2 linked regions of the Marichromatium purpuratum 984 genome follow. The main gene of each other region encodes a partner of the protein of the gene in region 2 in a complex. Links are inferred from orthologs where the notes say so. Each region holds a gene or a part of one and is shown on either strand. Other genes may lie near its edges. The genes, in order: secY and secA.

The links.
Region 1: the proteins of secA (region 2) and secY are in contact, whole or in part, in a crystal structure (PDB 3DIN), measured with the Thermotoga maritima proteins. The link is inferred for Marichromatium purpuratum 984 from one-to-one orthologs. Residues at the interface, in WP_004082002.1 of Thermotoga maritima: Glu261, Ala262, Arg263, Lys300, Ala301, Arg302, Thr303, Ile304, Ile305, Leu323, Tyr324, Asp325, Pro326, Val329, Ser330, Tyr333, Ile336, Lys340, Phe345, Val349, Glu363, Phe364, Tyr374, Ser375, Gly376, Gly377, Glu393, Ile395, Thr482, Ser483; in WP_004081795.1 of Thermotoga maritima: Glu108, Gly109, Glu110, Glu111, Ala236, Glu237, Arg238, Arg239, Ile240, Thr241, Ile242, Gln243, Tyr244, Ala245, Arg246, Arg247, Val248, Thr249, Gly250, Arg251, Arg252, Val253, Tyr254, Gly256, Ala257, Ser258, Thr259, Tyr260, Leu261, Pro262.

Annotation. Positions count from the first base shown.
Region 1 is NZ_CP007031.1:813,628-825,470, forward strand. Bases 8,777-11,584 are described here. They hold secY (preprotein translocase subunit SecY), read left to right. Parts: upstream 8,777-9,408; coding sequence 9,409-10,761; downstream 10,762-11,584. Other genes in these bases: rpmD (50S ribosomal protein L30), read left to right, coding at 8,777-8,953; rplO (50S ribosomal protein L15), read left to right, coding at 8,955-9,389; rpmJ (50S ribosomal protein L36), read left to right, coding at 10,790-10,903; rpsM (30S ribosomal protein S13), read left to right, coding at 10,987-11,343; rpsK (30S ribosomal protein S11), read left to right, coding at 11,380-11,584. In the rest of the region: tuf (elongation factor Tu), read left to right, coding at 1-189; rpsJ (30S ribosomal protein S10), read left to right, coding at 194-505; rplC (50S ribosomal protein L3), read left to right, coding at 516-1,166; rplD (50S ribosomal protein L4), read left to right, coding at 1,171-1,782; rplW (50S ribosomal protein L23), read left to right, coding at 1,779-2,072; rplB (50S ribosomal protein L2), read left to right, coding at 2,105-2,932; rpsS (30S ribosomal protein S19), read left to right, coding at 2,952-3,230; rplV (50S ribosomal protein L22), read left to right, coding at 3,244-3,576; rpsC (30S ribosomal protein S3), read left to right, coding at 3,596-4,273; rplP (50S ribosomal protein L16), read left to right, coding at 4,277-4,690; rpmC (50S ribosomal protein L29), read left to right, coding at 4,690-4,887; rpsQ (30S ribosomal protein S17), read left to right, coding at 4,884-5,144; rplN (50S ribosomal protein L14), read left to right, coding at 5,259-5,627; rplX (50S ribosomal protein L24), read left to right, coding at 5,640-5,957; rplE (50S ribosomal protein L5), read left to right, coding at 5,972-6,514; rpsN (30S ribosomal protein S14), read left to right, coding at 6,525-6,830; and 7 more genes. UniProt on the Escherichia coli protein: The central subunit of the protein translocation channel SecYEG. Consists of two halves formed by TMs 1-5 and 6-10.
Region 2 is NZ_CP007031.1:3,201,629-3,217,850, forward strand. What follows is about bases 6,805-10,135. They hold secA (preprotein translocase subunit SecA), read right to left. Parts: upstream 9,834-10,135; coding sequence 7,005-9,833; downstream 6,805-7,004. Other genes in these bases: argJ (bifunctional glutamate N-acetyltransferase/amino-acid acetyltransferase ArgJ), read right to left, coding at 6,805-7,000; MARPU_RS13925 (M23 family metallopeptidase), read right to left, coding at 10,079-10,135. In the rest of the region: MARPU_RS13890 (GspE/PulE family protein), read left to right, coding at 1-670; MARPU_RS13895 (LOG family protein), read left to right, coding at 785-2,761; cell division protein ZapD, read left to right, coding at 3,186-3,953; DNA gyrase inhibitor YacG, read left to right, coding at 3,957-4,145; MARPU_RS13910 (Nudix family hydrolase), read right to left, coding at 4,834-5,760; more of argJ, read right to left, coding at 5,786-6,804; more of MARPU_RS13925, read right to left, coding at 10,136-10,987; MARPU_RS13930 (DciA family protein), read left to right, coding at 11,181-11,642; lpxC (UDP-3-O-acyl-N-acetylglucosamine deacetylase), read right to left, coding at 11,755-12,666; cell division protein FtsZ, read right to left, coding at 12,919-14,085; cell division protein FtsA, read right to left, coding at 14,299-15,534; MARPU_RS13950 (cell division protein FtsQ/DivIB), read right to left, coding at 15,541-16,222. UniProt on the Escherichia coli protein: Required for protein export, interacts with the SecYEG preprotein conducting channel.

The sequences.
Region 1 (11,843 bases), 2.4 Mb from region 2 along the record:
TTCCGCACCACCGACGTGACTGGTGCCTGCGAGCTGCCCGAGGGCATCGAGATGGTCATGCCTGGCGACAACGTCAAGATGACCGTCCAGCTGATCGCGCCGATCGCGATGGAAGAGGGCCTGCGCTTCGCTGTTCGCGAGGGTGGTCGTACCGTCGGCGCCGGCGTGGTCTCCAAGATCATCGAGTAAGGATATGAGCAGCCAAAGAATTCGTATTCGACTGAAGGCGTTCGATCATCGTCTGATCGATCAGTCCGCACGCGAGATCGTCGATACCGCCAAGCGTACCGGCGCTCAGGTTCGTGGTCCGGTTCCGCTGCCTTCCAAGAAGGAGCGCTTCACGGTCCTGGTCTCCCCGCACGTCAACAAGGACGCGCGTGACCAGTACGAGCTGCGCACCCACAAGCGCCTGATGGACATCGTCGATCCGACCGACAAGACGGTCGATGCGCTGATGAAATTGGATCTGGCCGCGGGCGTCGACGTCCAGATCAAGCTGAGCTGAGGACGAAACGATGACGATCGGAGTTATCGGGCGTAAGGCTGGCATGACCCGGCTGTTCAACGAGGACGGGGAGAGCATCCCGGTCACCGTGATCGAGGTCCAGCCCAACCGTGTGAGCCAAGTCAAGTCCGCCGAGACCGATGGCTACCGCGCCATTCAGGTTGCCTTCGGATCGCGTCGCGCCTCGCGTGTGACCAAGCCGATGGCGGGGCACTTCGCCAAGGCCGGTATCGAGGCCGGTGAAGTGTTGCGCGAGTTCCGTCTCGAGGGCGAAGAAGGTGCCGACATCGAAGTCGGTCAGGAGATCTCGGTCTCCATGTTCGAGGCCGGCCAGAAGGTGGACGTGCGTGGCGTGACCAAGGGTCGCGGCTTCGCCGGCACCATCCGCCGCCACCACTTCCGTGGTCAGGATGCGACCCACGGCAACTCGCTGTCGCACCGCGCGCCGGGTTCCATCGGTCAGAACCAGACCCCGGGCCGTGTGTTCAAGGGCAAGAAGATGGCCGGTCACCTCGGTGCCGCCAATCGTTGCCAGCAGGGTCTCGAGGTGGTGCGTGTCGATGCCGAGCGCAACCTGCTGCTGGTCCGTGGCGGTGTGCCCGGTCCGGCGGGTGGTCGCGTGGTCGTGCTGCCGTCCGTGAAGCAGAAGAACAAGGGTTAAGTCCATGGAACTCGCCATTCGAAATGACAACGGCGGTGCCAGCGTGCAGGTCTCGGACACCGTTTTCGGGGCCGACTTCAAGCCCGGTCTGATTCACCAGGTGGTTACCGCGTACCTGGCCGGCGCGCGCGCCGGCACCAAGGCTCAGAAGAACCGCTCAGCCGTCTCTGGCGGCGGTGCCAAGCCGTGGCGTCAGAAGGGCACCGGTCGTGCTCGTGCCGGTACCAGCCGCAGCCCGCTGTGGCGCTCCGGTGGTGTGACCTTCGCCGCGCAGCCGCGCGACTACAGCCAGAAGGTCAACCGCAAGATGTACCGCGGTGCCGTGCGCTCGATCCTCTCCGAGCTGGTGCGTACCGAGCGTCTGGTGGTGGTCTCCGAGTTCGCGCTCGAGGCACCCAAGACCAAGGAGCTGCTCGCACTGCTCGAGGGCCAGGGTCTGAAGGACGTGCTGATCCTCACCGACGGCATCGAGCCGAACCTGTTCCTGGCCGCGCGCAACGTCAACGGTGTTGACGTGATGGCGGCTCAGGAGGTCGACCCGGTGAGCATGATCGCTTTCGAGAACGTGCTCGCGACCGAGGCGGCGATCAAGAAACTCGAGGAGCGCCTGGCATGAACAAAGAGCGTCTGATGAAGGTGCTGCTCGCGCCGATCGTCTCCGAGAAGTCGACCCGTATCGCCGAGTCCGGCCAGGTCGTGTTCCGGGTTACGACCGACGCGACCAAGCGTGAGGTGAGCCAGGCCGTCGAGCTGCTGTTCGAGGTCAAGGTCGACAGCGTGCAGATCCTCAACGTCAAGGGTAAGACCAAGCGTTTCGGTCAGCGCCACGGCAAGCGTCAGGACTGGCGCAAGGCCTATGTGCGTCTGGAAGCTGGTCAGGATATCGATTTCGGCGGCGGCGCGTGAGCGCAGCGGCGGACAGCAACGGATAGACCAAGATGGCAATCGTAAAGACCAAACCGACGTCCGCCGGGCGCCGCTTTGTCGTGAAGGTGCAGTCCCCCGAACTGCACAAGGGCGCCCCCTACGCGCCGCTGATCGAGAAAAAGACGAAGAACGGTGGACGCAACAACTTCGGACGCATCACTGTGCGCCACCAGGGTGGTGGTCACAAGCAGCGTTACCGTGTTGTTGATTTCAAGCGTAACAAGGAAGGCGTACCGGCCGTGGTCGAGCGGCTCGAGTACGACCCGAACCGCACGGCTCATCTGGCGCTGCTGAAGTACGCCGATGGTGAGCGTGCCTACATCATCGCCCCCAAGGGGTTGAGCGCAGGCGATCGCGTGCAGGCCGGTGAGGCCGCTCCGATCAGCGTCGGCAACTGCATGCCGCTGCGCAACATCCCGGTCGGTACCTTGGTGCACTGCATCGAGATGCGTCCGGGCAAGGGCGCCCAGCTCGCCCGTTCGGCCGGTGCATCGGCCCAACTCGTCGCGCGTGAAGGCGCGATGGCCACCCTGCGTCTGCGCTCCGGTGAGATGCGCAAGGTGCATGCTGATTGCCGCGCGGTGATCGGCGAGGTCGGCAACTCCGAGAACAGCCTGCGGAAGCTCGGCAAGGCCGGCGCGACCCGCTGGCGTGGCGTGCGTCCCACGGTGCGTGGTGTCGTCATGAACCCGGTCGACCATCCGCACGGCGGTGGTGAGGGCCGGACTTCCGGTGGTCGTCACCCGGTCACCCCCTGGGGTGTGCCGACTAAGGGCCATAAAACGCGCAAGAATAAGCGGACCGATGGCATGATTGTGCGTCGTCGCGGCCGCAAGTAAATAAGGCGAGGTTGAGCAAGTGCCACGTTCGATTCGAAAAGGACCCTTTGTGGACCACCACCTGATCAAGAAGGTGGAAGAGGCGGTCGCCCAGAACAGTAAACGGCCTATCAAGACCTGGTCGCGTCGCTCCATGGTGTTGCCGGAAATGGTTGGGCTGACCATCGCAGTCCATAACGGGCGTCAGCACGTGCCGGTGCTCGTCAATGAAAACATGATCGGCCACAAGCTCGGCGAGTTTGCGCTGACGCGCACCTTCCGTGGGCACGCCGCCGATCGCAAGGCGAAGAAGCGCTAGTCGGAGACCCGCAATGCGAGCCGAAGCAACATTGAAATACGCACGGGTCTCTGCCCAGAAGGCCCGGCTGGTCGCCGATCTGATCCGCGGTCAGCGCGTCGAGGAGGCCCTGAACACCCTGGCCTTCAGCAACAAGAAGGGCGCCGAGATCATCAAGAAGGTCCTGGAGTCCGCGATCGCCAACGCCGAGCACAACGAAGGCGCTGACATCGACGAGCTGAAGGTCGCTGCGATCCAGGTCAACGAGGGTCCGACCATGAAGCGGATTCGCGCGCGTGCCAAGGGCCGCGCCAACCGCATCATGAAGCGTACCAGCCATATCAGCTTGACGGTGTCGGAAGCGTAAGGAATTTCAGGGGACCAGTATGGGACAGAAAGTTAATCCGAACGGCATCCGACTTGGCATCGTCAAGGACTGGACTTCCAAGTGGTATGCAAGTTCGAAAGATTATGCCGACCTGCTCAACACCGACCTGCAGGTGCGCGATTTCCTGCGCAAGAAGCTTGCAAAGGCCTCGGTGAGCCGCATCCAGATCGATCGTCCGGCGAAGAACGCCCACATCACCATCCACACCGCGCGTCCTGGCGTGGTGATCGGTAAGAAGGGCGAGGACATCGACAAGCTGCGCGTGCAGGTCTCGAAGATGATGGGGATTCCGGTGCACATCAGCATCGAGGAGATCCGCAAGCCCGAACTCGACGCCCAGCTCGTCGCCGAGGGCATTGCCCAGCAGCTCGAGCGTCGCATCATGTTCCGTCGCGCGATGAAGCGCGCGTTGCAGAACACCATGCGTCTGGGTGCCGAGGGCATCAAGGTCAACGTCGCGGGCCGTTTGAACGGCGCCGAGATCGCCCGTAGCGAGTGGGCCCGTGAGGGTCGCGTGCCGCTGCACACCCTGCGTGCCGACATCGATTACGGCTTCGCCGAGGCGCGCACCACCTATGGCGTGATCGGCGTCAAGGTGTGGATCTTCAAGGGCGAGGTGTTCGGCGACCAGGTCCCTGAGGAGCCGGCATCCAAGAGCGCCGGAAGAAAGGGTTAAGTCATGCTGCAACCGAAACGCACCAAGTTCCGAAAGCAACACAAGGGCCGCAACCGTGGCCTCGCCCAGAGCGGCAACCAGGTCAGCTTCGGCGAGTTCGGTCTCAAGGCCGTGAGCCGTGGCCGGGTGACCGCGCGTCAGATCGAGGCGGCCCGTCGTACCATCACCCGTCGCGTCAAGCGTGGCGGCAAGCTGTGGATTCGCGTCTTCCCCGACAAGCCGATCTCCAAGAAACCTCTCGAGGTTCGAATGGGTAAAGGTAAGGGTAACGTCGAGTACTGGGTCGCGCCGATCCAGCCCGGCCGGATGCTCTACGAGATCGAGGGCGTCAGCGAAGAGCTGGCACGTGAGGCCTTCAAGCTCGCCGCTGCCAAGCTGCCCGTGCAGACCACCTTTGAGAAGCGGACGATCCTGTGATGAAGGCTAACGAACTCCGACAGAGCAGCCTCGACGAGCTGCAGGCGCGGTTGATGGACCTGTTGCGCGAGCAGTTCAACCTGCGCATGCAGCAGGGCACCGGTCAGCTGTCCAAACCCTCGCAGATGAAGGCCGTGCGCCGGGATATCGCCCGGATCAAGACGGTGATGGCGGAAATGGCGGGCAAGCAAGCATGAGCGACGAGAACAACAGCAACCGCATCCAGGAAGGGCGCGTCATCAGCAGCGCGATGGACAAGACCGTGACCGTGCTCATTGAGCGTCGCGTCAAGCATCCGCTCTATGGCAAGTTCATGCGTCGTTCGACCAAGATTCATGCCCACGATGAAGAGAACACCTGTAACCAGGGTGATCTCGTCCGTGTCGAGCAGTGCCGGCCGCTCTCCAAGACCAAGACGTGGCGTCTGCTCGAGGTCATCGAAAAGGCGCGCTGAGGCGACGCGCTTCGACAAGGTCCCGGACGTTCGCTCGTTTTGTCGCTCGTCCGTCTCGCGATTCGCTCAGCAGCCGGTTTAGCCCGGAATCAGCAATAGGCGTAGGTAAACAACATGATTCAGATGCAGACCAATCTCAGCGTCGCTGACAACAGCGGCGCCCGGAGCGTGCAATGCATCAAAGTGCTTGGCGGATCGCATCGGCGCTACGCGGGCATCGGCGATGTCATCAAGGTCACGGTCAAGGACGCAATCCCGCGCGGCAAGGTCAAGAAAGGCGACGTGTTCAACGCCGTTGTCGTTCGCACCCGCAAGGGCGTGCGTCGTCCCGACGGTTCCCTGATCCGCTTCGACGGCAATGCCGCCGTGCTACTGAACAACCAGCTCCAGCCCATCGGCACCCGCATCTTCGGCCCCGTCACGCGTGAATTGCGTGGCGAGCGCTTCATGAAGATCATCTCGCTGGCGCCCGAAGTGCTGTAAGGAGACGACGGCATGCAAAAGATCAAGAAGGGTGATGACGTCACCGTCATTACCGGCAAAGACAAGGGTAAACGTGGTACCGTGCTGCGCGTCGTCGACGCCGAGCACATCATCGTTGAGAACGTGAACATCGCGCGCAAGCACCAGAAGCCGAACCCGCAGGTCGGCGAGCCTGGTGGTATCGTCGACAAGCCGATGCCGATGCACGTCTCGAACGTGGCGCTCTACAACCCGCAGAAGGGCGGGCCAGACCGCGTCGGTTTCAAGATCCTGGAAGACGGTCGCAAGGTTCGCGTGTTCAAGTCGAACGGCGAAGTCGTCGACGTCTGACCGAAGGAAGCGAGATGTCCACCAGACTACAGACAGAATACGAACAGCGCATCGTCGGTCAGCTCAAGGAGCGTTTCAGCTTCAAGAGCGTGATGCAGGTGCCGCGCATCGAGAAGATCACGCTGAACATGGGCGTTGGCGAGGCCGTGGCCGACAAGAAGGTCATGGACAACGCCGTCGCCGACATGCGTGCCATCGCCGGCCAGCAGCCGATCGTCACCTACGCCCGCAAGTCGGTCGCAGGCTTTAAGATCCGCGAAGGTTGGCCGATCGGCTGCAAGGTGACCCTGCGTCGCGAGCGCATGTACGAGTTCCTCGACCGCCTGATCAGCGTCTCCATCCCGCGTATCCGCGACTTCCGTGGGCTCAGCCCCAAGGCGTTCGACGGGCGTGGCAACTACTCGATGGGCGTGCGCGAGCAGATCATGTTCCCCGAGATCGATTACGACAAGATCGATGCACTGCGCGGGCTCGACATCACCATCACCACGTCGGCTCGGACGGACGAAGAAGGACGGGCTCTGCTCGAGGCGTTCAACTTCCCCTTCCGTACCTGAGGTAGAGACCATGGCGAAAAAGAGCATGATCGCGCGCGATCGCAAGCGCGCCCAGGTCGCGGCCCAGTTCAGCGCCAAGCGCGCCGAGCTCAAGGCGGTGATCAACGACCGTAACGCGACTCCCGAGCAGATCGACGAAGCCGTGCTGAAGCTGCAGAAGCTTCCGCGCGACGCCAGCCCCTCGCGTCAGCAGCGTCGCTGCCGTGTCAGCGGCCGTCCGCATGCCGTGTATCGCAAGTTCGGTCTCTCGCGCAACAAGCTGCGCGAGGCAGTGATGCGTGGCGATGTCCCTGGCGTCGTCAAGGCAAGCTGGTAGAATTCCCCCCTCGGGCCTTCCGGCCCGAGCATCCTGAAAACCAAGTCCCCCCAATGGGTATCACATCGGCAACGATGGATTGACCCGAGGAGAAGCCAATGAGTATGTCGGATCCGATTGCGGATATGCTAACGCGTATCCGTAACGGCCAGCAGCGCGGCAAGTTCACCATCATGATGCCGTCCTCCAAGCAGAAGATCGCGATCGCGAACCTGCTGAAGGAAGAGGGCTACATCGCCGACGCGCAGGTCGAAGAGAACGAGGGTAAGCCCCAGCTGGTTCTCAGGCTCAAGTACTATCGCGGCAAGCCCGTGATCGAGTACCTCAAGCGCGTCTCGCGCCCCGGTCTGCGCATCTATCGCAGCAAGGACGAGCTGCCCCAGGTCTGGGCCGGTCTCGGCGTTGCGATCGTCTCCACCTCCAAGGGTCTGATGACCGACCGCGAGGCCCGCAAGGCGGGTCACGGCGGCGAGATCATCGCCTACGTCGCCTAAGGGAGGTCGGAACTATGTCTCGCGTTGCAAAGGCACCGGTCGCCATCCCCAATGGGGTTAAAGTCGAACTCCAAGGTCAGGACGTCAAGGTCTCCGGCCCCAAGGGTTCGATGGAGTGGACCGTGCATCCGGCGGTCCGCGTCTGTGAGGAAAACGGTCAGCTGCTGGTCGCTCGTGCCGAAGGGTACGAGAAGGACTGGGCCATGGCCGGCACCACTCGGGCGCTGATCAATAACATGGTCGTGGGCTGCGGCACCGGCTTCACTCGTAAGCTGACCCTGGTCGGCGTGGGCTATCGCGCTCAGGCCAAGGGCAAGGTGCTCAACCTCAACCTCGGCTTCTCGCACCCGATCGATTTTCCGGTGCCCGAGGGCATCACCATCGAGACCCCGAGTCAGACCGAGATCGTCGTCAGCGGTGCCGACAAGCAGCAGGTCGGTCAGGTCGCGGCGAAGATCCGTGGGTTCCGTCCGCCGGAACCCTACAAGGGCAAGGGCGTGCGTTACGCGGACGAGAACGTCCTGCGTAAGGAAGCCAAGAAGAAATAAGGGGTCTAGGCAATGGATAAGAAACAAGCTCGTCTGCGCCGTGCGGCGCGGGCTCGTGCCAAGATCCGGGAGCTCAGTGTCTTCCGTCTGTGCGTGCACCGTACGCCCCGGCACATCTACGCCCAGGTCATCGCTCCCGAGGGCGACAAGGTCGTGGCCAGCGCCTCGACCCTCGACAAGGACCTGCGTCAAGCGATCGAGGGCCACAAGGGTAACGTCGCAGCCGCGGCCGTCATCGGTCAGGCGATCGCCGAGCGCGCGCGCTCCGCTGGTGTGGAATCGGTCGCCTTCGATCGTTCCGGCTTCCGCTATCACGGCCGTGTCAAGGCGCTCGCCGATGCCGCCCGTGAACACGGACTGAAATTCTAAGGACTCGATCATGGCGAACTTCAATCCAAAGACAGAAGGCGACGAGCTTCTGGAAAAGCTGGTGACCGTCAATCGGGTCGCCAAGGTGGTCAAGGGCGGACGTCAGTTCGGCTTTGCGGCGCTGACCGTGGTCGGCGACGGCAAGGGTCGGGTCGGCTTCGGTCGCGGCAAGGCGCGTGAGGTGCCGGTGGCGATCCAGAAGGCGATGGAGAATGCCCGCAAGAACATGATCGACGTCAAGCTCAATGGCACCACGCTGCAGTACCCGCTGCAGGGGCGTCACGGCGCGGCCCGCGTGTTCATGCAGCCGGCCTCCGAGGGTACCGGTATCATCGCCGGCGGCGCGATGCGTGCCGTCTTCGAGGTGCTCGGGGTGCAGAACGTGCTGGCCAAGTGCATCGGCACCAACAACCCGATCAACGTCGTCCAGGCGACCATCGAAGGCCTGCGCAAGATGAACGACGCCGAGCTCGTCGCTGCCAAGCGCGGCAAGACCGTCGAAGAGATTCTGGGGTAAGCGATGGCTGACAAGAAGATGATGAAGGTCAAGCTGGTGCGCAGCGTCCATGGACGCCTCGAGCGTCACCAGGCCTGCGTCCGCGGCCTCGGTCTGCGGCGCATGCACCAGGTCGTCGAGGTCGAGGACACCCCTTGCACCCGCGGCATGGTCAACACCGTGTCCTACATGGTTAAGGTCGTGGAGGAGTCTTGAGATGCGACTCAATGAGCTGAAGCCCGACGAGGGCAGCCGCAAGGTTGCCAAGCGCGTCGGTCGCGGGATCGGCAGCGGACTCGGCAAGACCTGTGGCCGCGGCCACAAGGGTCAGAAGTCGCGTTCCGGTGGTTTCCACAAGGTCGGCTTCGAGGGCGGTCAGATGCCGCTGCAGCGTCGTCTGCCGAAGGTCGGTTTCCGGTCGCGCAAGGCGCTGGTCCAGGCTGAGGTGCGCCTGAACGAGTTGGCCCTGGTCGAGGGCGACACCGTCGATCTCGCTGCGCTGGTCGCGGCCGGGGTATTGAACCACCGTATCAAGTCGGTCAAGGTCATCGCCTCGGGCGAGATCTCGCGGGCTGTCACCGTACGTGGCCTGGGCGTGACCAAGGGTGCGCGCGCGGCGATCGAAGCGGCGGGCGGCAAGGTCGAGGACTAATCGGGAAGGCGCGTAGCAGATGGCCAAGAACGTCGGATCCATGGGAAGTGCGCTCGGCGGTATGGGGCGGTTGACAGAGTTGCGTCAGCGCCTGCTGTTCGTGCTCGGCGCACTGCTCGTCTATCGTATCGGTACCTTCATCCCGGTCCCGGGCGTCAACCCCGAGGCCTTGGCCATCCTGTTCGATCAGAACCAGGGGTCGATCCTGGACATGTTCAACATGTTCTCGGGAGGTGCCCTGGAGCGCGCCAGTCTGTTCGCGCTGGGCATCATGCCCTACATCTCCGCCTCCATCATCATGCAGTTGATGACGGCGGTGTTGCCGAAGCTCGAACAGTTGAAAAAGGAAGGCGAGTCCGGTCGCCGCAAGATCACTCAGTACACCCGCTACGGTACCGTGGTGCTCGCGACCTTTCAGGCCATCGGTATCTCGATGGCGCTGCAGGGTCAGACCGCTGGTGGTTCGGCGTTGGTCTCCCACGCCGGTCCCGGGTTCGTGTTCACTGCGACCGTGTCGCTGGTGACCGGCACCATGTTCCTGATGTGGCTCGGCGAGCAGATCACCGAGCGCGGTATCGGCAACGGCATCTCGCTGATCATCTTCGCGGGTATCGTCGCCGGTCTGCCCTCGGCGCTCGGCGGCACCCTGGAGCTGGCGCGCACCGGTGAGATGAACTCGCTGGCGGTCCTCGCGCTGTTCGCCCTGGCATTGGCGGTCACCGCATTCGTGGTGTTCGTCGAGCGCGGGCAGCGGCGGATTACCGTCAACTACGCACGTCGCCAGCAGGGGCGGCGGATGATGCAGGCGCAGAGCACGCACCTGCCGCTCAAGCTCAACATGGCCGGCGTCATCCCGCCGATCTTCGCCTCCAGCATCATCCTCTTCCCAGGGACGCTGGGGCAGTGGTTCGGCAGCAACGAGGATCTGCGTTGGCTGGCCGACATCACCGCGAAGCTCTCGCCCGGTGAGCCGGTCTACGTGCTCTTTTACGCGACGGCGATCATCTTCTTCTGCTTCTTCTACACCGCGCTGGTGTTCAATGCGAAGGAGACGGCCGACAACCTCAAGCGCTCTGGGGCTTTCATTCCGGGGATCCGTCCGGGGGAGCAGACGGCGCGCTACATCGATACCGTCATGACCCGGTTGACGGCAGCAGGCGCGATCTACATCACCGCTGTCTGCTTGCTGCCTGAGTTCCTGATCGTGGGTTACAACGTGCCGTTCTATTTCGGCGGCACCTCACTGTTAATCGTAGTGGTCGTGGTCATGGACTTCATGGCGCAGATTCAGGCTCACCTGATGTCGCATCAGTACGAGGGCCTGATGAAGAAGGCCAACCTGAAGTCACCCGGCGCCGGCATGTTGCGCTGAAGAAGGCCCCGACTCTTAGGAGACAAGAATGAAAGTGCGTGCATCGGTCAAGAAGTTGTGCAGAAACTGCAAGGTGATCAAGCGGAATGGAACGGTGCGGGTCATCTGTTCCGACCCCCGTCACAAGCAGCGCCAGGGTTGACGGACTCCCGTTGACTACAGTAAGCAATTTGTTATACTGCGCGGTTTACCCGCTGAGCATTTAGGACTGAGGGGTTCGTAGCTATGGCCCGTATCGCCGGCGTCAACATTCCCGACAAAAAGCACGCCGTGATCGCGTTGACCGCGATCTACGGCATCGGCCGCACCCGCGCGGGCGAGATCTGCGACGCGGCAGGTATTCCGCGTGACACCAAGATCCAGAGCCTCACCGAGGAAGAGGTCGAGAAGCTGCGTGGCGAGGTCGCCAGATTCTCCGTCGAGGGCGATCTGCGTCGTGAAGTGTCGATGAACATCAAGCGCCTGATGGACCTCGGCTGCAACCGCGGCATCCGTCATCGTCGCGGCCTGCCCCTGCGTGGTCAGCGCACGCGCACCAACGCACGGACCCGCAAGGGGCCGCGTCGTCCGATCAAACGCTAAGCGCCCTGGCGCAGCAGATTAGCTGGATTACGTCGAATGGCTAAACCGATTCGCAGCACCAAGAAAAAGGTCAAGAAGCAGGTTGCAGACGGCATTGCGCACGTCCACGCCTCCTTCAACAACACCATCATCACGATCACCGATCGTCAGGGCAACGCCTTGGCCTGGGCCACCGCCGGTGGTTCGGGCTTCCGCGGTTCGCGCAAGAGCACGCCCTTCGCGGCTCAGGTTGCCGCCGATCGTGCCGGTCAGGCTGCCAAGGAATACGGCCTGCGCAACCTGGACGTGAACGTCAAGGGGCCGGGGCCGGGTCGTGAGTCCGCCGTGCGCGCACTCAACAACGCGGGTTTCAAGATCACCAGCATCACCGATGTGACCCCGATCCCGCACAACGGCTGCCGTCCGCCCAAGAAGCGGCGCGTCTGACAGATCAACAGGAAGAGACATGGCACGTTACACAGGCCCAACCTGCAAGCTGGCGCGTCGCGAGGGGACCGATC
Region 2 (16,222 bases):
CATCACCGTCGAGGACCCGATCGAGTACTCCCTGCCCTTCGCCACCCAGACCCAGGTCAACCGCCGCGCCGGCTACGGCTTCGAGCACGCCATCACCCATTTCCTGCGCCACGACCCGGACATCATGCTGGTCGGCGAGATTCGCGACGGCGAGACTGCCGAGGCGGCGATGCGCGCAGCCGAGACCGGCCATCTGGTGCTCTCCACCCTGCACGTCAACGGCGTGTTCGCGGTGGTCAACCGACTGCGCACCCTCGGCATCCCCGCCGCGACCATCGCCGAGGCACTGATCGGCGTGGTCAACCAACGTCTCGCCCGGCGGCTCTGCGGACACTGTCGCCAGCCCGACCTCGGCGACGACCTCGCCCGCGACCTGGCCGAGCGCGGCGAGCCGCTGTATCGCGGCGTCGGCTGTCCACGCTGCCGTCACACCGGCTACCACGGCCGGGTGCTGGTCTATGAACTCTTGCTGATCGACGAGACCCTGGCGCACTGGATCGGCGAGGGCGCACCACGCGGCGGCGCGGAGATGCTGGAGCGCCCCGGACGCTATGTGGCGATGCGCGAGGTCGCGTTGCAGCGACTGCACAGCGGCCAGACCAGCCGCGAGGAGCTGCGCCGACTGTTCGGCCCCCAGTTCATGGAGACACTGCTGCAACCCCAGGGGTGAGACTGGCAACACAATCGTCACGCACGGGTCATCGACAGCGGTCGCGTCGATACGCACGGAGGCGTACCATCGATCGAGTCGCCTTCCCTGACACCATCGTTTCAGGACGCTGCCATGTACGCCACTCCACAGACCAGCGACGGCTGGATCACCAAGGTCGTCGAGCGCACCGACGAGGGCTTCCTGGTCGAGGCTCGCTTCGCACTCGGCCCCGAGTTCCGCTCCCGCGTCGCCGAGCGAGAGTCCGAGCTGCTGTTCGCCGCGCGCAGCCGACTGGCGCGCCTGGGGATCAACATCGTCCCCGCCGCGCCGGCCCCGACCTTCGACCACACCTATTGCGACCTGCGCCTGCAGATCGTCGCCGCCATCGCCTCCTACGGCATCGGCGAGCATCTCGAGCGTATCGTCGTCCCCGGACTGCGCGTCGGGCGGCTGGTGTTCTGTCCCGAGGACACCCGGCTCGACTCGACCGAGATCCACCGCCTGATCCGCGACAACGCCATCCAGGTGCCCTCGGGCTTCTCGATCGACAGCAACGGCTATCTGATCCTGCGCCCGCAGCGCCAGATCTTCCATTTCGCCCAGCCGCTCGGTATCGAACAGGTCACCGCCATCGCCACCCATGCCGACGGCAAGGATCTGCTCAACCGACTGCAGGTCCGCGAGCCGGTCGAGCACATCGAGCTGCCCCCGCGCGACGGGCTGGTCACCGCCTGCTCGATGTTCCTCCACCGTCACTACGTGGTGTTGCGCAACCTCGACGAGGCGCTGGGGCTGCACCTGCAGGCCACGGTGCTCGATCCGGTCTCGACCCGGGGCACCAACATCTATCTCGAGTTCATCAACCGCTCCGACCAGCTCATCATCAACCCCAGCGTCGCCGCCACCGTCCACGAGGCGATCGCGCTCGAACCCCGTCGTCGCTACTGGCACGGCGGCCCCGAGCGCCAGGGCGAACCGGGCAGCCAACCCGACCCGGAGTTCGAGACCCTCAAGGCAGTGTTCGACCGGCTCGAGAGCGGCGCCAACCACGACCACTACTCCCACCGGATGATGGCGATCAGCCACGCCCCCGCACGACTGCGCGCCGGCGACGCGCCCGAGCACATCTGGACCCAGCCGCAGACCCCGCCGGATCCGCGGCGCGGCACCGAGCTGGCCGCCGGGCTGGTGGCCGAGGGGTTGCGGCTCGACACCCGCCCCGAGTGCGGCACCTCGGTGCTCTCCGAACTCCCCGACGGCGCGCGCGCCACCCTGCTGCTCGGCTACTTCCCCAATCTGGTCGAGCACACCGAGATCTGCGCCGCCGCGCTGCAGCAACGCATCGGCCGGATCATCTTCCGCCGCGCCTCGTTCGAGCACGGTCACTTCCTCTCGGCACGCGATCATGGCCGGCTGGCCGACTACGAGGGACTGGGGATCGAGGTGTTCTGGTGCAACGACGCACGGGGGCACGTGGTCAAGCACGTCTTCCGCGGGCTGCGTGGCTACTTCACCGCGCCGGAGAACGTCTCGCGCTTCCACGACACCCTGGTGTTCGCCATCTACGGCTCGACCAGACCGCTCAACGACCACGGCATCGCCCAGGTCGAGCGCCTGCTCACCAACCTGCGCGGACTCTTCGGCAACGACATCAGCATCCTCACCGGCGGCGGCCCCGGGGCCATGCAGCAGGTCACCGACGTGGCCCACGAGATGGGGCTCATGGTCGGCTCGAGCTTCATCGAGACCATCGATCAGAAGCCCAACGACAGCGCCGACTTCTACCAGACCTTCCAGAGCCGCAGCCGACAGTCGCGCCAGCGCTGGTTCGAGATCGCCAGCTTCCACATCTTCCTCACCGGCGGCGTCGGCACCCTCGAGGAGATCGGCCTGACCCTCACCGACATGAAGCTCGGGGTGATCGAGTCCGGCCCTCTGGTGTTCTTCGACGGCAGCGGCAACGGCTTCTACTGGGAGGGCCTGCAGACCCAGCTCGCGCACATGGCCGACCAGGGCCGGATGCCGCACTGGTTGCTCGACGACATCCTCATGACCAGCGACCCCGACGCCGTGCCCAGGTTCTACAAGCAGGCGTTGCGGCTGGGTTGAGAAGAGGGGGATCAGCGATCAGCTTCCAGCGGTCAGCCTCCAGTGGGGAAAGGTCGGCCTTCACTCATCGCTGCGGCTGAATGCACACGCCCGCTGGTGGTTGGTGACTGGCGGCTGGTGACTGGTGGTTGGTGACTGGTGGTTGGTGACTGGTGGCTGGTGACTGGCGGCTGACGGCTGGTGGCTGGCGGCTGGCGGCTGGTAGCTGGTGACTGGCAGCTGGTGACTGGCGGCTGGCGGCTGGCGGCTGGCGGCTGGCGGCTGGCGGCCATAGCCCGATCACCCGTGACTTCTGTGAACAAAAGCCGCACAATCGAGCGAGGGGCCGACGCCCGTCGGGCGTCGGCGGTCAATGTCAGCCGGGGGCCGCGCACCGCGCCCGCCACCGAGAGCCAAGGGTCGAATTGATCCCGAGACATCCGCCGTGCCGACAGTCCTGACCTTCGAACATCCGCTCAACGAGCGCACCCGGACCTTCCTCCGGCTCGAACACCTGTTCGAGCGCTTCGATCACTTCGCGCCCCAGCCCGAGGATTGGGCGACGCGCGCCGCACTCGAGAGCCTGATCGAGATCGTTGCCATCACCGCCCGCGCCGATGTGCGCAACGAACTGCTCAAGGAACTCGAACGCACGCTCGAGACCCTGCGCCGCATCGCCTCGCGGCCCGGCGTCGACCCCGGCGCCCTGGAGCGCGTGCTCAGCGACCTGGAGCGCTCGCGTAACACCATCCTCGCCATCGACGGCCCCATCGGTCAGATCGCCCGCGAGGACGACTTCCTCAAGGGTGTCGCCCAGCGCAACAGCATCCCCGGCGGCAGCTGCAGCTTCGACCTGCCACAGCTCCACCACTGGCTGCTGCAACCGCCCGAACAACGCCAGCAGCGTCTGGCCGACTGGCTCGTGGACCTGCGCCCGGCCCATCAGGCGATCGCGCTGACACTCTCGCTGGTACGCGCCAGCGCCCCGCCGCGCCAGGCCATGGCCGAGGCCGGGTTCTATCAGGAGGCACTCGAGAGCCAGGTGCCACCGCAACTGGTGCGCATCGGCGTCGATGCCAGCAGCGGGCTCTACCCCGAGGTCAGCGGTCATAAGAACCGCTTCAGCATCCGCTTCATGACCATCGAGAGCGAGGAGCGCCCGGCCCAGACCAGCGACGACATTCCCTTCCGACTGACCTGCTGTCTTTTCTGATCCATGTCCATCACCGTCCCCTGCCCGACCTGCGCCACCCCCGTCGAATGGAGCGAGCAATCGCCCTGGCGTCCTTTCTGCAGCGAACGCTGCCGCCTCATCGACCTCGGCGAGTGGTTCAACGAGAACCACCGCATCAGCGAACCGATCGACCCCGAGACCCCGCCCCAGCAGACATCGCCGGAGCATTGAGTCGGCCCAGGCCAGCGGCCAGCGGCCAGCGGCCAGCGGCCAGCGGCCAGCGGCCAGCGGCCAGCGGCCAGCGGGATTGAACCGCTAAGATCGCCAAGGTCGCAAAGACACTGACCGACCTTCAGCGAGCAGCCTGAAGTCTGGGTTTGCAGTCAACTGCGGCGGCACAAGACGATCCAGCCTCCTCACTAGGAGGCTGGCAGCTGGAAGCCCTTCTTCTCTTCGCACCCTTTGCGGCTTTGCGGTTCAATCCGCTGGCGGCTGGTCGCTGGAAGCTGACTCGAACCGCGAAGACACCAAGGACGCAAAGACAGTGACCGGTCTTCAGCAAGCGGCCTTCAAAGTGGGTTTGCAGTCAACCGCGGCGATACAAGACGATCCAGCCTCCTCACTGGAGGCTGGCAGCTGGAAGCCCTTCTTCTCTTCGCGCCCTTTGCGGCTTTGCGGTTCAATCCGCTGGCGGCTGGTCGCTGGAAGCTGACTCGAACCGCTAAGATCGCCAAGGTCGCAAAGACAGTGACCGACCTTCAGCGAGCAGCCTGAAGTCTGGGTTTGCAGTCAACTGCGGCGGCACAAGACGACCCAGCCTCCTCACTAGGAGGCTGGCAGCTGGAAGCCCTTCTTCTCTTCGCACCCTTTGCGGCTTTGCGGTTCAATCCGCTGGTGGCTGGCGGCTGGCGGCTGAAAGCTAGTCGCCGGGCCACAGCCCGCGGATGGCGGCGATGCCCTGGGCGCCGAGGTCCCAGGCGGTGTCGAGGTCGGCGCGGGTCATGCCGCCGAGGGCGTAGACCGGAACATTGGCGGTGGCGGCGATGGCGGCGAAACGCGACCAGCCGAGGGCCGGGGCGCCGGGGTGAGTGGCGGTCGTCTTGACCGGCGAGAGCAACGCGTAGTCGAGTCCGAGGGTGGCGATGCGATCGAGTTCGGCGACATCGTGACAGGCGGCGCCAACCAGCTCGCCGGGCGCGCCGGGACGCGCGCCCAGCCGCGCGAGCAGGCTCGAGCCCAGATGCAGCCCGTGACGCGACACTCCGACGACCTCCTCCGGCGCACGATTGAGCAGCAGCTTGGCGCCGTGACGCTCGCAGCGCTCGAACGCCTGCTCGGCCAGCGCGCGATAGTCGGCGGCGCCGAGTGCGTGCGCGCGCAGCTGCACCAGTCGCACCCCACCCTCCAAGGCGCGCTCGAGCCGGCGCAGGAACTGCTCAGCGTGCTCGGGGTCGGCCCCGGTGATCAGCATCAGCGGGGGCAGACGCAGCGCGGTGATGATCGGCCGATCGGCGGCGGGGAAGTCGTCGGGGTTCATTGCCTCGGGGTGTACCCAGTCGAGCGGCTGGCCCTCGCGACCCTCTGGCACGCCGACATAGCGCTCGACCCGGTGGACGTCGAGCAGCACCCGTCGATCACCGTAGTGATGACGCACTCGGATCAGCGGCCGGCTGCGCTCGACACGGATACCGAGTTCCTCGTCGAGTTCACGGGCGAGCCCGGCGACTGGCGACTCACCCGTCTCGAGCTTGCCGCCGGGGAACTCCCACAGCCCGCCCTGGTGCACACCCTCAGGACGGCGGGCAATGAGGATCCGGCCCTCGTGGTCGGCGATGGCGCCGACCATGACATGGATCTCGGCGGGATCGCGATCAGCTGCGGTATTCGGCGTTGATGCGGACATAGTCGTAGGACAGATCGCAGGTGAGCACCTGGGCCTCGGCCTCACCGCGACCGAGATCGACACGGATGAGGATCTCGGACTCGGCCATCACCGCGGCGCCGGCGGCCTCTTCGTAGTCGGCGGCACGCCCGCCGTCACGCACGATAGCCACGTCGCCGAGCCACACCTGCACCCGGTCGATGTCGAGCGATTCGACCCCGGCGCGACCGATCGCCGCAAGGATCCGGCCCCAGTTGGGATCGGAGGCGAAGAGCGCGGTCTTGACCAGCGGCGAGTGGGCGATGGTATAGCCGACCCGACGCGCCTCGTGCCAGTCGCGCGCGCCCTCGACGGCGATGGTGACCAGCTTGGTCGCACCCTCGCCGTCCTTGACGATGGCCCGCGCCAACTCGGTGCAGAGTGACTCCAGCGCCTCCTGCAGGGCCGTCGCGTCAGCGCTCGCCGGATCGCTGACCGGCGCGTTGCCGAGCGCGCCGGTGGCGGCGAGCACGCAGGCGTCGTTGGTCGAGGTGTCGCCGTCGACGCTGACGGCGTTGAAGGAGCGGTCACTGGCCGTCTGCAACGCCTGCTGCAGCACCTCGGGGGCGACGGCGGCGTCGGTGGCGACGAAGGCGAGCATGGTCGCCATGTCGGGACAGATCATCCCCGAACCCTTGGCCATCCCGGTGAGGGTCGCGGTCTGTCCGCCGCACTGGAAGCGGCGCGAGGCGAGCTTGGGGAAGGTGTCGGTGGTCATGATCGCGCGCGCCGCCGCCGGCCAGGCGTCGGCGGCAAGCCCCGGCAACAGCCCCGGCAGCGCGGTGCTGAAGCGCTCGACCGGCAGGTGCTCGCCGATCACCCCGGTGGAGAAGGGCAGCACCTGCTCCGAAGCACAGCCGACCAGCCCGGCCAGCGCGCCGCAGCTCGCCTGCGCCGCCTCCAGCCCCTGTCGACCGGTGCCGGCGTTGGCGTTGCCGGCGTTGATCAGCAGATAGCGCGGCGCGGCGCTCGCGAGATGGCGGCGCGCCAGGGTCACCGGCGCGGCACAGAAGGCGTTGCGGGTGAACACCGCGGCGCAGGTCGCGCCCTCGGCCAGCTCCATCACCACCAGGTCGTCACGCCCCTGGTAGCGAATGCCGGCGGCGGTGGCCCCGAGCCGGATGCCGGGAACCGGGAGGAAGTCGATCGCGTCGCTGGTGTTCATGGTCTCAGTCCGCCTTGCCGTGACACTGTTTGTACTTCTTGCCCGAACCGCAGGGGCAGGGCTCGTTGCGACCGATCTTGCGACCGTCGCGGACGTAAGGCGCATCGGCCTCACCACCGGGCTGAGCGCCACGCCCCTCCTGCTCGGCACCAGGCTCCGGCGCCGTCCGTCCACCGTCGAGACCGGTGAAGGCGTCGTGCTTGAACTCGAAGCCAGCGCTCGGCGCGGCCTCACGCTCGGGTAGCTCGGCCGCGGTCTGCACCTGCAGCTTGGCGAGGGTGGCAACCACCTCCTGCTTGATCGAGTCGAGCATCGCCGAGAACATCTCGAAGGCCTCGCGCTTGTACTCCTGCTTGGGGTTCTTTTGCGCGTAACCACGCAGGTGGATGCCCTGACGCAGATAGTCCATGGCGGCGAGATGATCCTTCCAGTGCGCGTCGAGGGTCTGCAACATCACCGCCTTTTCCAGCTCGCGCATGTTGTCGGCGCCGACCACGCGCGCCTTCTCGGCGCTCTGCTCGGTGAGGGTCTCGGCGATGCGCGCGCGCAGCGTCTCCTCGTGCAGCGAATCGTCCTCCTCCAGCCAGCGACGCAGCGGCCAGTTGCCGCCGAAGTGCTCGGCCAGGGCCTGCTCGAGACCAGGCAGATCCCACTGCTCCTCGAAACTCTCCGGCGGCACGTAACCGTCGATGAGCTGGCCGAGCACGTCGCCGCGCATCGCCGCGATGGTCTCGCCGACGTCGGTGATGTCCATCAGCTCGCGCCGCTGGCGGTAGATCACCTTGCGCTGGTCGTTGGCGACGTCGTCGTACTCGAGCAGCTGCTTGCGGATGTCGAAGTTGCGACCCTCGACCTTGCGCTGGGCGTTCTCGATGGCCTTGGTCACCCAGCGATGCTCGATCGCCTCGCCCTTTTCCATGCCCATGCGCTTCATCATGGTCCCGATGCGCTCGGAGGCGAAGATGCGCATCAGATTGTCTTCGAGCGAGAGATAGAAACGCGAGGAGCCAGGATCGCCCTGACGCCCGGAACGACCACGCAGCTGGTTGTCGATACGCCGCGACTCATGGCGCTCGGTGCCGATCACGTGCAGACCACCGGCGCTCATCACCGTGGCGTGACGGCTCTCCCAGTCGGCGCGCAGCGCGGCGGCGTCGGCCCCGGCGCCAACGGCCTCCAGCTCGGCCTCGAGGTTGCCGCCGAGGACGATGTCGGTACCACGACCGGCCATATTGGTGGCGATGGTCACGGTCCCCGGACGACCGGCCTGGGCGATGATCGCCGCCTCGCGCTCGTGATGCTTGGCGTTGAGCACCTGGTGCTCGATGCCTTCCTTGGTGAGCAGGTTGTCGATCAGCTCCGAGGTCTCGATCGAGGCGGTACCGACCAGCACCGGCTGACCACGCGAGACGCAGTCGCGCACGTCCTCGATGATCGCCTGGTACTTCTCCTCCTGGGTGAGGTAGACCAGATCGCCGCGGTCGTCACGCACCGTCGGCTGGTTGGTGGGAATCACCACCACCTCGAGCCCGTAGATCTGCTGGAACTCGTAGGCCTCGGTGTCGGCGGTGCCGGTCATGCCGGCGAGCTTGGGGTAGAGACGGAACAGGTTCTGGAAGGTGATCGAGGCCATGGTCTGGTTCTCGGCCTGGATCGCCACGCCTTCCTTCGCCTCGACCGCCTGGTGCAGCCCCTCGGACCAACGCCGCCCGGGCATGGTGCGCCCGGTGAACTCGTCGACGATGATCACCTGACCGTCGCGCACGATGTAGTCGACGTTGCGCTGAAACAGCGCGTGTGCGCGCAGCGCCGCATAGACGTGGTGCATCAACGCGATGTTGGCCGAGTCGTAGAGGCTCGCGCCGGCGTCGAGCAGGCCGGCCTCGACCAGCATCTGCTCGACGCGCTCGTGTCCTTCCTCGCTGAGGTAGACCTGGCGCATCTTCTCGTCGACCGAGTAGTCACCGGGGCCGAAGTCGGGCTTGCCCTCGTCGTTGGTGATCGGGTCCTGGCGGGTCAGGCGTGGGATCAGGGTGTCGATCTTGTTGTAGCGATCGGTGTCACCCTCCGAGGGACCGGAGATGATCAGCGGGGTCCGCGCCTCGTCGATGAGGATCGAGTCGACCTCGTCGACGATGGCGTAGAAGGGGTCGCGCTGGACCCGCTGCTCGGGGCGGAACGCCATGTTGTCGCGCAGGTAGTCGAAGCCGTACTCGTTGTTGGTGCCGTAGGTGATGTCGGCGGCATAGGTCTCGCGCCGCGTCACCGGACGCAGATGACGGTAACCCTCGCCCTCGACCGGTTCATGGGCCGGGTCGAGCAGATAGGATGCGGCATCCGGCCCCATGCCACCGGAGGAGTTGATGACGCCGACCGAGAGCCCGAGGAAATGGTAGAGACGCCCCATCCAGGCGGCGTCGCGTCGCGCCAGATAGTCGTTGACGGTGACCACGTGCACGCCCTTGCCGGGCAACGCGTTGAGATAGGCGGCGAGGGTCGCGACCAGGGTCTTACCCTCACCGGTACGCATCTCGGCGATCTTGCCGTCGTTGAGCACCATGGCGCCGACCATCTGGACGTCGAAGTGACGCATGCCGAGCACCCGTCGCCCGGCCTCGCGCACCACCGCGAAGGCCTCGGGGAGCAGCGCCTCGAGGGCCTCGCCGTCGGCCAGCCGCTTGCGGAACTCGGTCGTCTTGGCGGCGAGCGCATCGTCCGACAACCGCTCGATTTCGGGTTCGAGTGCATTGATCTTCGCGACCGACTTCAGCAGCGACTTGACCAGGCGATCGTTGCGGCTGCCGAAGACCTTCTTGAGCAGTTGAGTGACCATCGAATTGACTGAGACCTGTGCCTAGGAAAATCGGGGAATTGTACCGGATTTGCTTGACCGTTGCGGGACCACCGGGGGCGGAGCCCAGGGCTCCCGCGCGATCATCACCATCCAAGGACCACCTTGGCGCAGCATCGTTCGTCAAGAGCCGCCCTGAGGCCTTGGCGCTCAATGCTGATCGAGGAAGGAAGGAGCACGACACCATGGAGGCGCGCGATGCGCCCCGCTGAACCCGCAAGCGGCGCTCAACCGCCCGACTGATCGGCACCGGCGTCGGCCAGGGTGCGCTTGGGCGTCTTGCCAAGGTAGACCATGGGGTCAACGGCCTTACCGTCCTTGATCACCTCGAAGTGCACGTGCGGACCGGTGGCGACGCCCGACGAGCCGACGGTGGCGATCTTCTGCCCCCGGCGCACCATCTGCCCGACCTCGACCAGATTCTTGTTGTTATGGGCGTAGCGGGTCACCAGTCCGTCCATGTGACGAACATCGACCACCAAGCCATAGCCATTGCGTCGGCCGCTGAACTCGACCACGCCATCGGCGGCTGCGGCGATCGGGGTGCCGCGCGGACTGGCGAAGTCGACACCACTGTGGAACAGCCGCACCTTGCGCGTCGGGTGGATCCGATAGCCGAACTTGGAGGTGATATAGCCGGAGGCGACCGGCCAGTTGGTCGGCAGCGCCTGCGCCTTGAGCCCCTGCTCCATCACCACGCCCTCGATCACCCCGAGCTTGCGCTGGCGATCATCGATGAGACTGGCGACGCTGCCGAGTTCGCTAATCAATTCCTTGATGGTGTAGTCGCGCACCGGTCCCTCGGCGGGGCCACCCTGCGGCGGCGGTCGATCGAAGTCGAACTCCTCGGCGTCGAGCCCGGACATCTGCACCAGCCGTGCGCCGAGCGCATTGAGTCGCAGCAGTTCGGCCTGCATCTCCCCGAGACGGGCGGCGAGCGCGTTGATTTCATCGGTGGAGGGGGTGGCGGGAATCGAGAGAGTGGATGCGGCGGCAGGTGGCGGGGCGGGCGGTTCGATGCGGATGAGGGACTGACCGGCCAGGAATCCGATCCCGCCACCACCGAGCACGCAGGCCCCGAGGGCCAGCAGGATCACCTGGCCACGCGGGGCCTTGCTTCGATCGAGATGATGCATCGCTTCTCTCTACGGTTAGGCTCACGCCCGAGGACGCGAGTTTATACTACGGTGACGTGATTTGATTCTGGCACTGCCGGCATGGCCCCATTCGCCACCTACCGGAAACGCCGAACGATTGGATAGGCGCCTTCATTGACATCATCGGGCGGCAGCACACGCCTCCTGCTCGACACACCGACAACCCGCAGCGATGCCCGACCGGCCCAAAACGATCCACGACCTGCTCTGGAACAACCCCATGGTGCGCGCCCGGCTCGCCCGGCGACAGCGCGAACTCGAACTACTCGAGGCCGCTCGCCAGCGCGTCCCCGGCGGGCTGCAGCGTCACTGTATCGACGCCCACCTCGAGGACACCACGTTGGTGCTAGTGCTCGACTCGCCGGCGTGGGCGACTCGCGCGCGCTTCATCGCCCGCGATCTCGGCGCCGCGCTGGCCGCGCCCGATCTCACCGCGGTGCACATCCAGACCCGACCGCCACAGTCACCACGCCAGCACCCCACCAGCGCTCAGACCGGCACTCCGCGTCGACTCTCGGCGGCGACCGTCGAACACTTGCGCACCGCCGCCGAACACCTGGACGACCCCGAACTCGCCGCCACCTTCAGACGACTCGCCGAGCGTCATGTCGAGGACGACACCTCGAACGACTGAGCGAGCACACGCAAGCGACCGGCCGCTGCCAGGGGCAGCGACCGGTCGTTGCGGCAATGGATTGACGAGGGCTGGGCGCGACCATCATCATCGCCCGGCCAGACCCGGCGGCTCAGATCGCGGCCACCGGCTGACCATAACCGATGGGGGCGCACTCACCGTCCTCGAAGCTGACCTCCTCCCAGGCGGCGGTGTCGGCAACCAGGGCACGGACCAGCATGTTGTTGAGTGCGTGCCCGGACTTGTGACCGCTGAAGGCGCCGACCAGAGAATGGCCGAGCAGGTACAGGTCACCGATGGCGTCGAGCATCTTGTGACGCACGAACTCGTCGTCGTAGCGCAGGCCTTCCTCGTTGAGCACCCGATACTCATCGACCACCACGGCATTGTCGAGGCTACCGCCGAGGGCGAGGTTCTGCTGGCGCAGCGCCTCGATCTCCTTGAGAAAGCCGAAGGTCCGGGCCCGGCTGACCTCGCGCACGAAGGAGTGGGTCGAGAGGTCGATGCTGGCGCGATTGACCCGAGCGTGGAAGGCCGGATGGTCGAAATCGATGGAAAAATCGACCCGGAAGCCGTGATAGGGCGTAAAGCGTGCGTACTTGTCGCCATCACGCACCTCGATCGGGCGCTTGATGCGGATGAAGCGCTTGGCCCTAGGCTGCTCCTCGACACCGGCAGACTGGATAAGGAACACGAAGGGCGCGGCGCTGCCGTCCATGATCGGCACTTCGGCGGCACCGAGATCGACATAGGCGTTGTCGATACCGAAGCCGGCGAAGGCGGCGAGCAGGTGCTCGACGGTGGAAACCCGCACGTCGTCGCGCACCAGGGTGGTGGAGAGCCGGGTGTCGCCGACGTTGAAGGGCGTGGCCTGGATCTCGACCGGGGTGTCGAGATCCACCCGCCGGAACACGATACCGGTATCCGGAGCGGCCGGGCGCAGGGTGAGCGCGACCTTCTCACCGGTGTGAAGCCCCACGCCGGTGGTCTGGATCACGGTCTTCAAGGTGCGTTGCTTGATCATCGCCCGGGTTACCCCTCGCTATCCACGGCGGCCGACGGCGATCCCTGCCGGTTGCCGGTCGAGTCCAGCGCGGGACCGGCTCAACCGGCCCCACGCCGCTCATCCTGTGCTCGATTCATGTGCACGCGCGTCATCACGACGGGTGCGGTTTCGGATAGCTTAGGGTTTTCCCGAAGATTTATCAAGTTTCGCACGCAACAAGACACGACGCCCCTGTTTTCAAACGTCTTTCAGATACAGGGAAACCCCTGATCAATCAGCCTGACGACGCAAGAAGGCGGGGATGTCGAGATAATCCAGGTCGCTCTCCCCGACCGACTCGGACGCCGCCTGAGCACCCGCCTTGCGCGCAACCGCCGGACGGCGATCGAGTTCGCGATAGTCGGGCGCGCTCTCACCCCCGTCACCGCTGACCAGACGCATCGCCGGCTCCTGCAGCCCGGGACGGCGGACCTTGACGCGATTACCGCCGAGCCCGGTGGCGACCACGGTCACTCGCAGCTCGTCCTCAAGTTCGGGGTCGACCACGGTCCCGACCACCACGGTGGCCTCGTCGTCGGCGAACTCGCGCACCGTGCTGCCGACCTCGTCGAACTCACCGATGGTGAGGCTCATCCCCGCGGTGATGTTGACCAGGATGCCCTTGGCGCCGGCGAGATCGATGTCCTCGAGCAGCGGGCTGCGGATCGCCGCCTCGGCTGCCTCGCGGGCACGATTCTCGCCCTGGGCCGCACCGGTCCCCATCATCGCCACGCCCATCGTCGACATCACCGTCTTGACATCGGCGAAGTCGACGTTGATCAGTCCCGGGCGGGTGATCAGCTCGGCGATGCCCTGAGTGGCGTTGAGCAGCACGTCGTTGGCCGCGCGGAAGGCGTCGAGCAGGCTCATCTCCTTGCCGAGCACCGCCAGCAGCTTCTCGTTGGGAATGGTGATCAGCGAATCGACGTTGGTGGCCAACTCGGCGATCCCCTCCTCGGCCACGCGGCTGCGCTTGACGCCCTCGAAGGGGAAGGGCTTGGTGACCACGGCGACGGTGAGGATCCCCAGCTCCTTGGCGACCTGGGCGACCACCGGCGCGGCGCCGGTACCGGTACCACCGCCCATGCCCGCGGTGATGAAGACCATGTCGGCGCCCTCGAGCGCATCCTGGATGCGATCGCGATCCTCCATCGCGGCACTCTGTCCGACCTCGGGGTCGGCGCCCGCGCCCAGTCCCTTGGTGATACCGGCGCCGAGCTGCAGGATGGTCTTGACGTTGGAGTTCTTCAGCGCCTGAGCATCGGTGTTGGCGCAGATGAAGTCGACCCCCTCGATGGTCGAGGCGACCATGTGGTTGACCGCGTTGCCGCCACCGCCACCGACGCCGATAACCTTGATGACCGCGTTCTGGCTATGGGTGTCCATCAGTTCGAACATGTGAAATCTCCTCTCTTGTTGCAGTGCGCAAAAACCTGAAACCTCGTCGGCGCCGCGCTCCAGGCGACACCGCCCCCCGACATCCCCGACGTCCTCTGGACACCGGGGCCTCTGAGACCGCAGGCCGCGGTCCATCCTGACTACGGCATCGCTCGCGACACCGCCCTGCCGACACCACCGCCCCGGAACGACCGGAGCAGCGGCACCGTCCCTCTAGAACGTGCCCTGGAACCAGCCGCGCATGCGCGACCACATCCCTTGCAGCCCCGGCCCCTCGGCCATCTCGGGAGCACGGGCGAAGCGGTGCTGGCGCGCATACATCAGCAGTCCCACCCCGGTCGCATAGGCCGGGTTGTCGACCACCTCGGACATGCCGACGACGTGCTGCGGCACACCGAGACGCACCGGCATGTCGAACACCGACTCGGCCAGCTCGACCAGTCCCTCCATCTTGGCCCCGCCGCCGGTGAGCACCACGCCGCCGGCGACCACCTCCTCCAGCCCGCTGCGCCGCAGCTCGTTCTTCAGCAGGGTCAGCAGCTCTTCGTAGCGCGGCTCGGCGACCTCGGCGAGCATCTGGCGCGAGAGCCGGCGTGGCGGTCGGTCACCGATGCTCGGCACCTCGATCGCCTCGCTGTCGGCGGCGAGCTGAGCGAGCGCGCAGGCATGCTCGACCTTGATCTGCTCGGCGTATTGGGTGGGCGTGCGCAGCGCCACGGCGATGTCGTTGGTGACCTGGTCGCCGGCGATCGGGATCACCGAGGTGTGGCGGATGGCGCCATTGGTGAACACCGCCATATCGGTGGTGCCGGCACCGATGTCGACCAGACAGACGCCGAGTTCCTTCTCGTCCTCGCCGAGCACCGAGTAGCTCGAACTCAGCTGCGAGAGCACCAGGTCGTCGACATCGAGCCCGCAGCGGCCGATGCAGCGGGTGAGGTTCTGCGCCGCGCTCGCCGCGCCGGTGACGATGTGCACCTTGGCCTCGAGGCGCACCCCGCACATGCCGATCGGCTCGCGCACCCCGCCCTGCTCGTCGATGATGAATTCCTGCGGCAGGATGTGCAGGGTCTTCTGGTCGGCCGGGATCGCCACCGCACGCGCCGAGTCGATCACCTGATCGACATCGGCCTGGGTGACCTCACCCTCGTTGACCTTGGCGACACCGTCGGAGTTGAAGCTGCGCACATGGCTGCCGGCGATCCCGGCGTGCACCGAGTGGATCTCGCAGCCGGCCATCAGCTCGGCCTCTTCCACCGCGCGCTGGATCGACTGCACCGTCGACTCGATGTCGACCACCACCCCGCGCTTGAGTCCGCGCGAGGGGTGGGCGCCGATGCCGATGATCTCGATCTGATCATCATCCTTGAGTTCGCCGATCAGGGCGGCGACTTTGGAGGTGCCGATGTCCAGGCCCACCAAAAGATTCTTGTCGTTACGTCGCGACATCCGGTTCTATCCTCGATTGTCGGGCCACTCCGGGCGACCCGAGTTCGCGCGGACCTGCGCCTGTCTCTCATCCGCCCAGCGCACGGCGAACCCGTTGCTGTAGCGCAGATCCACGACCAACAATTGTCCAACCGCCTCGAGCTGCGGGGCGTTGGCGATGAAGCGGGCGAGACGCTCCTCGACCTGCTCGGACCCGAGCCGCAGCTCGGTACCCATCACCAGCTCGATGCGCCAATCGCCGCGCGGATCGACCGCCAGGGTCTGGATCAGATGGCCGACCAGCATCAGTCGGTCGCGCCAGTCCTGATAGCGACTCGCCAGCTCGGCGGCGCGCGCCTCCTCGCCCACGAGCACCGGCAATCCCGCCGGCAGGGTCGCGGCGCGCGGTCGGAACACCACCCCCTCGGCGGTCACCAGACCATCGTCGTTCCAGCGCGCGATCGGCCGATGCTCCTCGACCAGCACCAGCAGCCGATCGGGCCACACCCGACGCAGACTGGCATGACCGACCCAGGCCAGCGACTCGGCCGCGCGCTTGAGTTCGACCAGGTTGGCGGTCAGGATGCCGCCATCGAGTCGCTCGGTCAGGGTCTGGCTGAGCAACGCCGAGGAGTGATGATGCAGCTCGCCCTCGACCTCGATCACCCGCACCGGCAACAACCCCGGCTCCTCCTGGATAAACCGCCAA